Regions from separate parts of the Sporosarcina sp. Y838 genome, predicted to be linked through region 2. Evidence: riboswitches for the same ligand, from Rfam matches in the RefSeq annotation. Region 2 holds a riboswitch; each other region holds the start of a gene.
What was found. A riboswitch is a leader RNA that binds a small molecule or an ion and turns the genes downstream of it on or off. The one in region 2 is predicted to bind S-adenosylmethionine.

Region 1 (2,201 bases), on a different contig from region 2:
GCCGAAAGTGCGAAACTTGTCATTGATACACTTGAACAGTATAAAAGTGATTTTGTAGAGGTTTTAGACATGAAGGGTTTTCTGGATTTTAAATATTTGGAAGTGAAGCTCCTTGAAATTTTTCAATCCGAGCAGTTTTTGGACAAATGCAGGTGTGTCACAGGAGAAACGGCTTGTCTTATCGTAGTGAGGAAAGCTAATTATGTATGGTGGTTTTCCGTTGGAGATTGCCTAGTATACGTATTACATCCGGATCTGATTGCGCTGAACCAATTTCAACTCAACCAAAGGCAATTCTTCGAGTGGATTGGTCAGGTGAATACGTTTGAGCAAGCAGTACCATGCTATACGTCAGGAACAAGGGAATTGAGAAAAGGGAACAACCTTATTTTTTTGACGACTGACGGTTTGGTGGAATGCCCAGGCGAACCTTTTTCAAATCCGTCAAATCTTGTTGCTGAGCTGAATGGAAAAAGACTTGATGAAAGCATTTCACAGTTGTTGATGGAAATTGAAAGACAAAATGTACGAGACAGTACAACAATTGTTGCCTGGAGTGTGGAAGTAGAAAAGGAAGGCAGCATCCCGAGCGATTATAGGGGGATGACGGAAGAGATAAAGCAAACGCAGAACGTAGATTGAAAATAGATAAACTCCCGCGTCAGCATGATTGCTAACGCGAGGGTTCATCGTTTTACTTACTCATTTTCTTTTTCTTGCATTTGGGTTCATGCGTTCACGCTTTGGTTTCAGGGAACTCAGTTCAGCAAACTCGCGAGCAATTTCTTCACTCATGTCACCAGGTTTTATTTTTTGGTTTTTCGGTGTCTGCGGTAACGAACGCGCGTTGTTCCCGCCAGTTTTGTTGTCATCTCTCCCCAATTATAACAGCTCCTTTCAATCAGTAAGTACTTTGTTAAGGTGGCTTTATAAGAGGGATTTATCCAATGAAAATTTTTGCAATAGAAAAAGACCTTTTACAATAGGAAGTTAAGTAGTATAATGGAAGTTAATTAAATATTCTTATCAAGAGAAGCAGAGGGAATTGGCCCTGTGATGCTTCAGCAACCTCTGACCTGATCAGGAAGGTGCTACCTCCAACAAGATTAATTCTTGAGAGATAAGAGCTTAGAGCCCAAAAAGAACCCTCTTTTCTTATCATACAGAAAAAAGGGTTTTTTATATTTTAAAAAGGTAGGAAATTATAAGGTTTTACGATGGATTGCCTCGAGTTGCAGGTGCCTACCGCTTTTTTAAAAAATCATACATATAAAATCGAAAAGGGAGAGACGAAAAATGCCAATCAATATACCGAAACAATTACCGGCAGTAGAACTTTTAAAGAAGGAAAAGATATTCGTGATGGATGAAGAACGTGCAACATCCCAAGATATACGTCCTATGACTATTGCAATTCTGAATTTAATGCCTGAGAAAGAAAGAACTGAGTTACAGCTTCTACGATTGCTGGGAAATACACCTTTGCAAGTAAATGTTACATTTTTGAATACAGCAACACATGATTCGAAAAATGTTAGTAAAACACATCTAGATGCATACTATGCGACATTTGAACAAGTAAAACATCGCCGTTTCGATGGCTTGATCATTACCGGTGCACCCATTGAGCATTTGGAATTTGAAGATGTTAACTACTGGAAAGAATTAACGGCAATTATGGAGTGGTCAAAATTAAATGTAACATCAGTTTTACATATTTGTTGGGGAGCTCAAGCAGCTCTTTATCATCATTATGGAATTGGAAAATTTGAATTGCCTAAAAAATGCTCAGGCGTTTTTACACATCGTTTATCCGATCCTACCATCAATCTTTCACGAGGCTTTAATGATGAATTCAGAGCGCCGCATTCACGCTATACGTCTGTCTCAATAGAAGAAATTGAAAATGATCCTCGTTTACTTCTACTCGCCAAGTCTGAAGATGCAGGAGCTTTCATAGTCCTTTCCAAAGACAACAAACATATTATGGTTACAGGTCATTTGGAATATGACGCGGATACACTTGCGGAGGAATATGCACGTGACCTTAAAAGAGGGGTAGACATTGAGATACCACAAAACTATTTTCCGAATGATGATCCCACTAAAGAACCTTTGAACACATGGCGCTCACATACTCATTTGCTTTTCTCAAATTGGCTTAATTATTATGTCTATCAAGAAACGCCTTATGTGTGGGA
Region 2 (2,201 bases):
CCATTGTCCTGCACTGACGAAGATGTAGATTTCATTATTGCTGTTGTAAAGAAAGTGTTTAAAGAAAACGAATGATACAAATGGGTAGAGGTGTGTATTCGCCTCTGTTTCCTAATTGTTGGAAAATCCTTAGTTTTTAGATGTTTTCTTTTTAAAAACTGTAGAAACCTGTTTCTCGCTACGGTTTTTCATCCGACGGAAGTTCTCGATATGTTTCCAAATTGCGATGCCGAATAATAATACTGCCGCTATAATGGGCCCGTATCCTTCTGCCCAAACTGCCATCGCGATGAGCGTCACGTACAGCATCAGCACGCCAAACACGAGAAAGTCTGTTACTAGCGCCACGATGACAAATAATGCAAAACCAACGAGTCCAACCTTCCAGTCGATGGCGAGCAGCACGCCAATAATCGTGGCGGTTCCTTTGCCGCCGTTGAACTTCATATAAAACGGGAAGTTGTGCCCAATCACGGTTGCAGTACCCGCGAGGAATAATAGTAAAGCTACAATTTCTCCTGGAAGTCCTGCATTCTCTGCGAAATATCTCACAAATAGGACAGCTACTGCACCTTTACCGATATCGATTGCAGCAACCAGTGCGCCGAATTTTTTCCCGAGAACGATTGTGGCATTCGAAGCACCGGCATTTTTCACCCCGGTTTCTTTTAGGTTAACGCCCGAAATTATCTGTGCGACAACCGATCCATGTAAGCAACCGATGGCATATCCCGAAACTAGTACACTTGTAATCCATAACCACATAACCATTCCTCCAAAACATTGGTAAATTAATTGTAACATTAGAGGTAAACGCAAGGTTCAGAAAAATTATTTAATAATCTCTTGACTTTGTCTCGCGCTATCTACTATACTATGTCACAAGATGGAAAACTGAATGATACAAACTCTTATCAAGAGCGGCGGAGGGAATAGGCCCTGCGATGCCCGGCAACCGACAAGCGACCAGCTTGTAAAGGTGCTACTTCCTACAGATCGGTTCGATGGATCTGAAAGATAAGGGGAGGAAAAAGCGAAAGCGTAACCCTCTTCTTAAGCGAAGGGGGTTATTTTTTATTTCCAAAATACCCCAGCGTCTCCGCAGATCACAATCAATTCCATCTAAAAAACTTTGGAGGTAATGACTTTGACAAAACTTAAACCCGAAACACTTCTTCTACATGGTGGACAAAAACCCGATCCTGTAACAGGTTCTCGTGCAGTTCCAATTCATAGAACTTCATCATTCGTATTTCGTGATACAGAACATGCTCAAAAATTGTTTGGACTGCAAGAAGCAGGCAACATCTATACGCGTATTACAAATCCAACCGTTGCTGTTTTTGAAGAACGTATTGCACTTCTTGAAGGAGGAACGGCGGCAGTTGCGTTATCTTCAGGAATGGCGGCTATTGCATTTTCAATCTTAAATGTCGCAGGCGCAGGTGATGAAATTGTCGCGGCAAGCAATTTGTATGGTGGTACGTATAATTTATTTGCCAATACGCTTCCGCGTTACGGCATCAATGTAAAATTTGTCGATGTAACGGATCCTGAAAACTTCCGCGCAGCGATTACAGATAAAACAAAAGCTTTATTTGCAGAAACAATTGGTAATCCAAGTTTACATGTGCTTGATATTGAAGCGGTTGCGGACATTGCACATGAAAACGGTCTACCACTTCTTATAGACAGTACATTTGCATCTCCATACGGTTCAAATCCAATCGAATTTGGTGCAGATGTCGTGATCCACTCTGCAACGAAATGGATTGGCGGACATGGTACAACAATCGGTGGAGTTGCTGTTGATGCGGGTACGTTTGATTGGACACAAGGACGGTTCCCAGGCTTTACTGAGCCGGATGAATCTTACCATGGCCTTCGTTATGGAATTGACACTGCAGGCGCGGCGTTTGCCACTAAGCTACGTGTGCAATTGTTGCGAGACTTTGGACCTTGCCTGGATCCGGATAGTGCCTTTAACTTCTTACAAGGACTTGAAACATTGCATCTGCGTGTGACAAGACATAATGAAAATGCTATCAAAGTGGCAGAATTCTTGAAACAGCATCCATCTGTTGAATGGGTAACGTATACTGGGAACGAAGATCACCCATCATATGACCTTGCGAAAAAGTACTTGAAAAACGGCTTCGGCTCCATTATCGTTTTCGGTATCAAAGGCGGGCGTGAGGCTG
Region 3 (2,201 bases), on a different contig from region 2:
AAGTTTTAAATTTGCTAAAAAAGGTCCAACCCATTCACTATTTTGCAAGCGGAATGAAAGCATACCGCCTTTCCCAGGATAGAGAACGTCCGCAACATGTGGTTCGCTCTTCAAGTAATTTGCGATTATCTTTGCATTTGCATCATGTTGCTTCATTCGTAAGTGCAGTGTTTTTAGTCCCCTAATGATTAACCATGAATCGGAAGGTGACAGAACTGCACCGATAGCATTATGATTGGTTGCCAATACATCACAGAGCTCCGCGCCTTTTGCAACTACAAGACCGGAAAGGACATCGTTATGTCCTCCGATGTATTTCGTTGCGCTGTGTATAACAATGTCTGCGCCTAGCTCAATCGGTCTTTGGAAATAAGGCGTTAAAAATGTGTTATCGACAATCAGTAATAAATTATGCTTTCGGGCGAGTTTCGCGTATTGACGTATATCAAACTCCTGCATAAGTGGATTTGTCGGTGTTTCGATAAATAGGGCTTTTGTCTTCGCAGTTATCAATTTCTCAGCTTCATGGACATCAGTAAAATCCGTATATGTTGTTCCGATTGAATAGACATCGGAATACTGCTTTAGTAGACGATAGGTACCCCCGTAAATATCTTCTGGAACAATCAATTCATCCCCGGGACGGAAAAGTGATAAAACAAGCTGAATCGCAGCCATCCCTGAACTACATGCAAAACCAGCGTCACCGCTCTCTAAATCTGCAATGCCTTCTTCCAAAATGGAACGGGTCGGATTTTTCGTCCGCGTGTAGTCATAGCCAGTTGACTGGCCTAAGCCTTCGTGTTTATAGGCGGTCGATAAATAGATTGGTGGGTTCACTGAACCAGTTTTCGGATCACTGTTATTACCAAGTTGTACTAGTATTGTTCCCAAACTTCGTCTTGTCATTGGATTCACTCTCTTCTTTTAGAATCAAAAAGAGGACCCTCTATAAGGAGAGGGTCCTCGAAATGTCGAAGTCAATCTCCTTATCTTCTAGGTAAATAGATACCTATTGGAATTAGCACCGTACCTATACAGGTTGGTTGCTGAGACGTCTTAGGGCCAATCCCTCTGTCTCTCGTGATAAGAATAAAATATGAAGTTGTTTGAATATACAATTTAGATAACTCTACCATGGCTTGAATAATAAAACAAGAACCAGATTCCTAATGCTTTTCCCGAAGCAGCTGCATTCGTTGATTGAACAAACTAGGATAAGATAGAAATCCGAGTAAGACACTGGTTACTGCTGCGGTCGTTAATAAGAGAAAGATGATCAGCAATTGAAACTGAACAGCTTGAATTGGGTCGGCTCCCGCGATGATTTGACCACTCATCATACCAGGCAGTTGAACCAATCCCATCGTTTTCTGACTCTCGATTGTCGGAATCATACTGGCTTTGATTGAATTGATCAGTTGTCTATGAATGGCTTGTTTTGGCGTTCCCCCAAGTGACAGGATAAGTTCCGTTTCGTCGCGATGCGTTTCAACCTCTGCCGTAAATCGGTTAAGGAAAAGGATTGACAATACCATCGAATTACCGATAATCATGCCGCTGATTGAAATGATATATTGCGCAGTTGCGGGTACAATCTGGAAGCCTAGTAAAATACTTTGGGTCAGCACTTCAACGAAAATCAAGGTGACTGCAATTTTCCATGTAATTCCCTTGATGGCTGTCCCTTTCTTTCTGGCATTTTGTGTCGCAGCTACAATCATCAATGTAACCATTAACACGATATACAAAATATTTTCTGAGTCGAAGACAAATTTAAGAATATATCCGACTGCGAGAAGCTGTATAATCGACCGGATTGTTGCAATGATCGTGTCCTTTTCTAATCCTAAACGGAGCGTCTTTGATAATACAAGGGGAATGATAACGAATATAAGGGTGATGGCTAATGTTAAATAAGTCATACGGAGGATACCCCTCCTTCTACAAACTGCTTCACTAATTTATTCGTCGATGATTTTAATAAGTTACTTTCACAGGTTTCGATGATTTGTCCTTCCATAACAACCCATGTGTAATCGCCAATTGATAAGGCTTGTTCCAGATTATGTGTAATCCAGATGATTGTTGTACCATATTTTCGATTGATTTTGGCGATTAATCCCTCGATTTCAGTTAACGACGATTGGTCTAAAGAAGATGTGATTTCATCGAGCAACAGGATTTCTGATTTATTGATC
Region 4 (2,201 bases), on a different contig from region 2:
TCAGAAGAAGACCTAGAAAAAATGAAATCAAAGGACACTTTAAATGCGGTATTAAACGATTTCACAGAAACTTTTCCGAAACTAAAGGAGCCTTTAATTGATGAACGTGATCAGTATTTAGCACAGAAAATTAAAGATGCACCGGGGAAAAAAGTAGTGGCTGTTTTAGGGGCGGCACATATTCCAGGGATTACCAAGGAAATTCATAATGAGCATGATTTACAAGCATTATCGCAAACGCCCGTCAAATCAAAACTACCTAAAATTATTGGGTGGGCAATTCCAGTGCTCCTTCTTTCTATAATTGCATATACTTTTATTTCAAATCCTTCCGCGGGTTTTGACCAAGCGCTAAGTTGGATATTGTGGACGGGTAGTCTTTCGGCAATTGGTGCGGCTGCGGCACTGGGACATCCACTAGCCATTTTGGCTGCCTTTGTTTCGGCTCCAATAACAACCCTACATCCTTTGATTGCAGCGGGGTGGGTATCCGGAATTGTTCAGGCATTTTTCCGTAGACCAAGCGTTGGCGATTTCGAAAGATTATCTGAAGATGTATTTTCGATTAAAGGTTTTTGGGCAAATAGGGTAACACGAGTCTTATTAGTTGTCGTCCTCACAAACCTAGGAGGTACATTAGGTACCTTTATAGGTGGGGCTGATGTCATACGTGTATTCTTTGAGAACTTTAAATGAAAAATAGATAGCTTTTTTGTTATCGACACAAGAAGGATATTTAAAACCAATTAAACCAATAGACTTTAATTTATTATCTGATAAGTCATTGACAATGTCTTTTTCATAATGTAATATTGGTCTCAACTTAATAGTTCATATCTTATCTAGAGAGGTTGAGGGACTGGCCCAATGAAACCTCGGCAACAGACTGTTTAGTACTGTGCCAATTCCATTAAACGAAAGTTTAGAAGATAAGAAGAGAAATTTTTTGTTCGATTAATTAACCTCTTCTTGCACTATTAAGAAGTGGTTTTTTATTTTCCACGTAATAGAATACATGCTAATTAGACAACTAAAGGCATCTTTTAATCGATTATTTGTATCGGTTTAAAAGTTGTCTTTTTTTGTAAACTAAATAGAGAAAATGGGGGAGAAAATAATGACAGAATCTACAAATATCGTTTGGCACGAATCAGAGGTAACAAAAGACAATCGCCAAGAAGCTAAGGGGCATAAAAGTGCAATTCTATGGTTTACAGGACTTTCAGGATCAGGAAAGTCGACGATTTCAGTAGCGTTAGAAACAGCGTTACATAAAAAAGGTATTCATACCTATCGGTTGGATGGGGATAATGTCCGGCATGGTTTAAATAAGAATTTAGGGTTTAGTCCAGATGACCGCACGGAAAATATTCGTAGAATCGGTGAAGTCTCAAAACTAATGATTGATGCAGGATTGTTCACGTTAACAGCGTTCATTTCTCCATACAAGGAAGATCGGGATACAGTGCGTGACCTCGTCGAACCAAATGAATTTATCGAGGTTTACGTGAAGGCTAGTTTAGAAACATGTGAAGAACGCGATACAAAGGGACTCTACAAGAAAGCCAGATTGGGAGAGTTGAAAAATTTCACAGGAATCGATGCTCCTTATGACGTACCTGTTGACCCAGAAATCACCATTGATACAAATAAGCTAAGCGTTGAAGAATCCGTTAAAGTCATCGTAAATTATTTAAACGAAAATAAATATATCTGAAAAAACCAATAGACATGTAACTTCTTGGAGTTGTAGGAATAGAATACCTTTAAACCGACTTGACACATAGGAATAATAAAGATATTGTTAATTTCAATCATAAATAGAACGGGAATTCTAATTGAACGTAAAATTCCGAACATATGAACAATAGATGGCTTTAACCATTGAATGGTTAACTTCGTCTTAAAAAGAGAAGTTAGATCATTAATTTTATGAGGGGAGAAGTTTCTATGGTGAAACTGACGTATGACACATGGTTTAAGCCTATTGAAACGTTTAACATTGACGACGAATCAAAGGGTGCTTTAAATGTTTTGAGATGGGCTTATGACGAATATGATGCTGATCTTGTCTATGCATGTAGCTTTGGTGTAGAAGGAATTGTGATGCTTGATTTGATTTCGAAAACAAAACCAACTGCAAAAGTGGTGTTTTTGGATACAGGGCTTCATTTTCAAGAAACGTATACTCTCATCGATGA

Region 1: linked by a shared signal. The riboswitch ahead of metA (homoserine O-acetyltransferase MetA) and the one ahead of AC1TO4_RS15240 (O-acetylhomoserine aminocarboxypropyltransferase/cysteine synthase family protein) in region 2 are both predicted to bind S-adenosylmethionine.
Region 3: linked by a shared signal. The riboswitch ahead of AC1TO4_RS13800 (methionine biosynthesis PLP-dependent protein) and the one ahead of AC1TO4_RS15240 (O-acetylhomoserine aminocarboxypropyltransferase/cysteine synthase family protein) in region 2 are both predicted to bind S-adenosylmethionine.
Region 4: linked by a shared signal. The riboswitch ahead of cysC (adenylyl-sulfate kinase) and the one ahead of AC1TO4_RS15240 (O-acetylhomoserine aminocarboxypropyltransferase/cysteine synthase family protein) in region 2 are both predicted to bind S-adenosylmethionine.

What each region holds. Positions count from the first base shown of each region.
Region 1 covers NZ_JBXCJD010000005.1:295,158-297,358, reverse strand. Annotated here, with positions in the region: gene AC1TO4_RS09745 (PP2C family serine/threonine-protein phosphatase) at 1-642, shown strand, start outside; gene AC1TO4_RS09740 (hypothetical protein) at 703-882, opposite strand; SAM riboswitch class I at 1,021-1,127, shown strand; gene metA (homoserine O-acetyltransferase MetA) at 1,297-2,201, shown strand, end outside.
Region 2 covers NZ_JBXCJD010000015.1:28,716-30,916, forward strand. Annotated here, with positions in the region: gene AC1TO4_RS15230 (aminotransferase) at 1-75, shown strand, start outside; gene AC1TO4_RS15235 (glycerol-3-phosphate acyltransferase) at 130-765, opposite strand; SAM riboswitch class I at 909-1,024, shown strand; gene AC1TO4_RS15240 (O-acetylhomoserine aminocarboxypropyltransferase/cysteine synthase family protein) at 1,148-2,201, shown strand, end outside.
Region 3 covers NZ_JBXCJD010000011.1:53,341-55,541, forward strand. Annotated here, with positions in the region: gene AC1TO4_RS13800 (methionine biosynthesis PLP-dependent protein) at 1-909, opposite strand, end outside; SAM riboswitch class I at 987-1,093, opposite strand; gene AC1TO4_RS13805 (ABC transporter permease) at 1,170-1,925, opposite strand; gene AC1TO4_RS13810 (ABC transporter ATP-binding protein) at 1,922-2,201, opposite strand, start outside.
Region 4 covers NZ_JBXCJD010000006.1:15,726-17,926, reverse strand. Annotated here, with positions in the region: gene AC1TO4_RS09915 (TraB/GumN family protein) at 1-696, shown strand, start outside; SAM riboswitch class I at 836-936, shown strand; gene cysC (adenylyl-sulfate kinase) at 1,118-1,717, shown strand; gene AC1TO4_RS09905 (phosphoadenylyl-sulfate reductase) at 1,951-2,201, shown strand, end outside.